2 regions of the Candidatus Kuenenia stuttgartensis genome follow, and region 2 is predicted to be linked to the other one. Evidence: riboswitches for the same ligand, from Rfam matches in the RefSeq annotation. Region 2 holds a riboswitch; the other holds the start of a gene.
The links. Region 2 has a riboswitch for cobalamin ahead of KSMBR1_RS00995 (energy-coupling factor ABC transporter permease). Riboswitches for the same ligand answer to the same signal wherever they lie in the genome.
Positions count from the first base shown of each region.

Region 1: another riboswitch for cobalamin. It lies ahead of KSMBR1_RS21285 (TonB-dependent receptor plug domain-containing protein); the one in region 2 lies ahead of KSMBR1_RS00995 (energy-coupling factor ABC transporter permease).

Region 1 covers NZ_LT934425.1:3,856,291-3,859,507, forward strand. The annotation lists gene KSMBR1_RS17955 (carbohydrate porin) at 412-1,422, shown strand; cobalamin riboswitch at 1,732-1,931, shown strand; gene KSMBR1_RS21285 (TonB-dependent receptor plug domain-containing protein) at 1,964-3,217, shown strand, end outside.
Region 2 covers NZ_LT934425.1:191,117-194,333, reverse strand. The annotation lists gene cbiQ (cobalt ECF transporter T component CbiQ) at 1-58, opposite strand, end outside; gene KSMBR1_RS01000 (hypothetical protein) at 147-509, opposite strand; gene KSMBR1_RS00995 (energy-coupling factor ABC transporter permease) at 493-1,263, opposite strand; cobalamin riboswitch at 1,406-1,622, opposite strand; gene KSMBR1_RS00990 (hypothetical protein) at 2,257-2,457, shown strand; gene KSMBR1_RS00985 (hypothetical protein) at 2,743-3,189, shown strand; gene KSMBR1_RS00980 (polyphosphate polymerase domain-containing protein) at 3,194-3,217, shown strand, end outside.

The DNA.
Region 1 (3,217 bases), 740 kb from region 2:
ATCGCCATTGCAAGATGGCGCCGTACAAGCGGAGTTTGTCCGCGCCACCCAACCATATCAATATTAAAAAGCTATATTAAACGTTTAGAGATTTCAAACTGTTCATGTAACGACAAGGCACGCTTTGCCGCTACATTGTTGAAAATCGCCGAAGTCCTTATTAAGAATAGATACTTTAAAAACGCTCGTTCCCAGGCTTCGCAGACTGGGACAAATGAACCTTGTTGTCTCAAAAGTGGGGGCAACTTATCACATTTTGCCTATTTTATGCTTAATTTATTACTGTTTTTCTATTAAAGAGGGAAATTCATATCGTGAAATAGGATAGAATTGCCCATTTGACCCAGTCTGTCCGGCTTGGGAACGTAATTGCATTGGAAGCTCCGCTTCCATGGGGAAAGAAGACTACAAATGAAGTGTTTGCTAATTATGTCAATGATTATTGCTGCGCCTATCTTTTATAGTCATGCCGAACCACTAGAAGCAATAGAATCGATTTCAACGTCAGAAGAAAAAGAAGAAGCAGACGGGATAGATATTTTCGATTGGCCGAAAAAGCAGGATAATCAAGCCGCACAGGAAAAGCGTGTTATCCGCCTTTCCGAAGAGGAAGAAACACAAAAACCTGTAGAAGAAACATATCCCACTGAAGAAAAACGATTTCAAATAGGGGTAAGTAGTACGGCTATTGTTCAACAGATTTTAAGTGGCGGTGAGAAACGGGCGTTTTTTCCGGAAGGCTCGCTGGATTTATTTTGTCTCTACAAACCCTCAGATCTCACAACATTATTTCTGGATTTAGAGGCGATTGGAGGAAACGGGCCTGATGAACATGCCGACAGTCTTTCCGGTCTCAATGATGATGCTGGTGCATTCCGGTACAATAACGGTACTGATCGCTTATCCATTCGGGAGATGTGGTTTGAGACAAAATTGTTCGGACAACAGGTAGCTCTTGTGGCAGGAAAGATAGACTTGACAAACTACTTTGACAGCAATGCCGTAGCCAATGATGAGACAACCATGTTTATAACCAGCGCCTTTGTAAATAATCTTGCATTAGAAGCGCCGCATAACGGACCTGGCGCAGTATCTATCTACGAAATGGAAAACGGCTTGAATTTCCGGTTAGGACTGCAAAGTGCAGATAGTGACAATATGGGACTGGGGATAGGAAAGGGCTTCTACGGAATAGGAGAGGTTGGTTTACACGCCGATAGCCTTTTTGGAAGAGAAGGCAATTATCGCCTTTGGTTTAAAATCAATGGAGACCGGTTCCCATGCGCGAAAAAGACAGCGCAGCTTTTGCCTTTGGTTATTCAAAAGCAGATGATGGGATTAAAGAATCTGCAACCGAGATATACTACCGTTTTGTCCTTAACAGGCACATTGCCATTACGCCACTATTTCAGGCCGTTTTAACCCCGACGGATTAATGGATACTGCTGTTGTGACCTTATTTGGCATACGAACACAAATCGAGTTTTAGTGTCTTTTCAGTAACTTCTTTGCACACTTCCATTCGTCAGTGCGTGCTTTTTGGCAAAATATTTAACTGTTCCTTCTGCTGTAGGCTTGTAGTTGGCAATTGGCAGTCGGCAATTAACAATTGTGAAATTGCCTACTGAGGACTGAGGATTGCCGATTGAGGGCTGAGGGCTGGCAAATGAGCATTTTTACCTTATAACAAAGAAAGGGGGGAAATTCATGTATTAATACTTAAAAATAATAATCTGTATTTATGTGCAAGACGCCAGGGAATCCCATCTCGTTATTTCTGAGCAACGGGAGCTGCCCCGCAACTGTAATCGGAGACGAAATCTGCATAATGCCACTGAAAAGCCGTTTAAAGTAATGAACGGCTTTTCGGGAAGGCGCGGAAAGTAGGATGACCCGAAAGCCAGGAGACCTGTCTTGCACAACTTCTCATACTATTTTTTTCGAGGGAAAAAGGAGAACACGAGTGAAGCACTTGCTAATCATAGTAACAGGTATTTTAGCGCTTGCCTTTTATCAATACCCCGGCGTATCGGCAGCAGGGGAATCAATTCCTGTTTTAAAAGAAGAACAGGAAACAAATGACAGAATACTTACCAAATGGGCGGAAAGGCCGGATAATCAGGCTGCACAAGAAAAGCTTATTATCCGTATCCCGGGAAAGGAAGAGATACCTGAAGTAATAGAAGAAGCATATCCTGCCGATGAATTCAAATCAATTGAAACGATTCAAAAACAACCGGACAATGTGAAAAATATCCCGGAGGAGCCTGAGGTATACCCTTTGCCGTTTGAAGAAAAAATACCGCTATCCCATACCACAATACCTTCGCCGGAAACTCCGAAAGACCCACCGCCAAAGGATGGAAAAGACAGGCAATGTGAAGATGCTAACGATACGGAAGATACCGTAATAACACCGACACGGACGAAACAGTTGTCTAAGAATGTTGGCAGTTCTTTATCAATCATTACACAAAAAGACATTGAGAATAGCAAAGCGCCGCTGTTGCTTGATGTTTTACGTCAGGCGCCGGGGATTGAAGTTACAAGAACTCAGGGGATAGGCGGGACTACAAGCTTGTTCATAAGGGGGGCGTCAGCCGCACATACCCTAGTATTTGTTGATGGTGTCCAAATGAATAGTCCCACATCCGGGGCATTTAATTTTGCGAATCTTTCCACAGACAACATTGAGAGAGTAGAAATTCTGCGCGGACCTCAAAGCACCCTGTATGGCTCTGAAGCGATTGGCGGTGTTGTTAATATTATTACAAAAAAAGGGGCAGGCGATAACAAAGTTAACCTGGGAACCGAGTACGGGATGCGCGATACCTATAGGGAAACTGTTAACGTTTCAGGAGGAAAGGAGAATTTTGATTATTCAGTGGGAGGTTCCTACCTGAAAACCCTCGGAATATCCGCTGCCAGCAGTGGAAGTGAAAAGGACGGTTACAAGAATCTTACCGGTTCTGCACGGCTGGGATGGAATTTCCTGGATAACGGGAGGGTTGATACAACTATAAGGGGGTCTCACTCGGATTTTGAATATGATGCGTTTGTATATGGTGTTGGTGCGGTTGACGACCCTGACAGACGCCAAACTACAGACGAGGTTCTTTTCTCTGCGAAGGCCAGCAAGACTTTTTTTGATATATGGACTCCCTCATTTCTCATCTCAGTTAACGATACAGAACTAAAAGGCTTTGATCCCACGGAT
Region 2 (3,217 bases):
TCAACCAGTTATCTCTCCGGGCATACCTGTCTGTAAATGTGAGATGAAAAAATCCCATAATGAGACGCCTTCTCTAAAAAACTTTCTCTGCTCTGTGGTTAAAATCCTTTTTGCCGGTCTGAGGCATTACCTCTTAAGATACTACATTATTTCTCATAAAATATCTTTCTGGCGTTAAACCCTATAACAAAGCCTCCTATTACACCGGCAAGTGTGAATACAAACAGGAGCAAATCCCCCTGATCAGTATTAATGTAAGGATCACGGGGTGGACGTCCATACTGGCTGGCATATTTTCCTACTATGCTCACATCAATTCCGGTCCACGCACCTTCACCTTCAACTGAATGGATTGTTCCTGTTATTTCAGTGGCTTTTGCCTGATTTTCATGTTCGGTTACACGAATCATCTCAAAATTATCTGCATGCGCCGCAGATAAAAATGAAACCATACCGGCCAAATAAAGTAAAAAAACGATATACACGGTAAATTTAAACAGGTTTTGCATTTTTCTTTATCATCCCAAGTTGAACCAAAATATCCGGCCTTCTTTTTTCTATAAAAACCAGAATAAATCCAACAACCACGCCTTCCACAATACATAAGACCCCCTGTGAGGTCATCATAAAGACGCCAAATATTTCTGCAGTCGCCCTGAAGAAAGACCCACCATTATTTATTACGAGCAATCCCAGTTCAATAGAGGTACCCAAATAAGTAAATAAATCAGAAATTACACCTGCAAAGAAGCCGCACCAAAATAATGGCATGCCGCAGCGCCGGGTTATTTTGAACGCAAAAAATCCGGAGAAAGAGCCTAAAATACCCATGGAAAATATATTCCCGCCCAGCGTTGTTAACCCGCCATGCGCCAAAAACAAGGCTTGAATAAGCAAGGCAATGCCCGCTATCAGTACACTGACAAAAGGTCCCAGCAAAATAGCACTCATGCCTGTGCCGCATGGATGGGAAGTTGCCATTCCGTTTAATGCTACGACGGGAACGGGGAAGCACGAAAAAACGAATACTGCCGCTCCCAGCATGCCAACTAACGGCAGGTAACTATGCATCTCTCTTTTCTTCCGTTTCACCTGGTAAATCCCAATACCTAAAAAAGGAATCGAGACGGCAAACAATGTTACTGCCCATTCTGTGGGCAGAATTCCTTCTGTAATGTGCATTGCATATGCAGCCTTATCGGAAACAAGGAACACGAGCAAAAAAACCGTTATATTTAACAGAAACATTTTTGTACTTTTCAAAACTTTCTCCCGTAAAACAAAAAAACCCATACCTTCAATGTTGAAGATATGGGTTTTCTATTTTATCGAAAAAATAGGCTTGCCGCCTATTCTCATGAAAATAATTACACTCAAAAACTTCACCTTCTTTACCATCGAAGATTTCGTGAAGCAATTACAGGCAGGTCTTCTGGCTCCCGGATCGTTCTACTGGTCACTCCTTCCCGGAAAGCCGTTTAAGCGACTTTTCCAGTGGCGTTGTGACGTTCGTCCCCGGTTACAGCGGCGGGTCCGCTCCTCGCCGCAAATTCTGTTTTGCGGCATGGATTCCCTTTTTATTTCTGCAATAATGAGAAATCACCTGTAATCGAACATAGTAATAATAAATAAAAGAGCGGTCTGATGCACGAAAGACTTTCGGGATTCTACTTTGAGCAAGTCAAATTTGTCAAATGGAAAATAAAACGCTTCACTGTAAACCATGCATTTTATCAATTGCAGCGTTAATGGTAACCATGCAAAACCCTTATATTTGCTCATATATTCTATTGATATGCATACGGTAACGGGTGCATTCCTGATTTTTTGTAACTTCCGCTATGTTTTAATGAAACGTTGCAGTAGTGTTAACCCTGACAGGGTTTGAAACCCTGTCAGGGTTGTTTCGTCCTGACCCCATCATTAACGGTTACAAAAAAACGGGAATGCTCCCTACGGTAACTGTATATATTTCAAAAAACCAAATGGATAAACTATTTTCCGCAAATAATGAGAACCATTAAAAATGTTAGATATTTCAAAATTACAACTAAATTCAGGCAATACCACGCCAACATCAGTCATTTATGCCGTACTCCTTTAGTTTGTGCTTTCAACCTTAATTGCAATTACCTATGAGAAGACCTTTCGGGGGCTTTCCTACTCAAGAAATTTTGTTCAGGTGCTCATACTCAGTTCCGTAGTGGCGGCAACTGTTATGCAGGCGATAGGGGACAGCCTTGCAAGGGGCCCGGTATGCTTGGCGCATTGGCAATTGTTCGGTTCAGAACCAATTTCAGAGACCCAAGAGATATTATCTTCATGTTTGCAAGCCTCGCGGCAGGTATTTCTGTAGGAGTCAAAGGGTATACTATTGCGACAGGCGGCGTTATTGGTTTTTTGTGTTATTGCAGTTATCCTGTATTTTTCCCCATTCGGACAAACCAGTTATTTTGACGGCATGTTGTGGTTTAATCTTTAAAATCTTCCCTCTTCAAAAAATATGCTTGAAAAGGTTCTTCATGACTATTGTAAAATCTTTGCGCTCATTACACTCCGTGATATGGTGCAGGGCAATCGCCTTGATTACGCCTATCATATAAAACTGAAAAGGGGGAAAAGGAAATACAAGGCATAGACTATTTTGTAATATGAGTTTACAAGGTAAGGGCAAGATAATTTCTCCGCTCTGCAGCCTTCAAATACAGACGACTTTAAGGGGTGTATTATGATGGTTTACGTGTGTGTGAAAATCGGTGTTCAATTTCTTTTGGGGTAGGCATAAACCTCCCCTTCATTCATTCCAACCGCATGGATGTCAATCGCAGAAAACTTCAATTTTTATCTGCAAAGGGCGAGCACGAAGAACTAAAAAGGTCTTTGGGAGAAAATGTGCGATTACTTTCCGGGGAAATGAACAACATATTTCGGCAGTATGATGTGCTCATGGAAGAAAAAACAACGGGCGGCACGGAATCAGCACTAAAAAAATATATGGAAACAGAAGGCATCGATCCGCTAATGCTGCTCGATATGCAGGAAAGCATTGTTAAAACGGACATCCTCATTAAGCAATGGCAATATGAAATTTACACAAAGTACCTTGAATACCTGGATATCTCAGGGCAATTAACCAGACTCCCTATTCGAAATTATCTTTCCCCGGACTTAGGGCAAATAGAGTTCTAAATATATGATTGAAGAGACAGCGCTGACC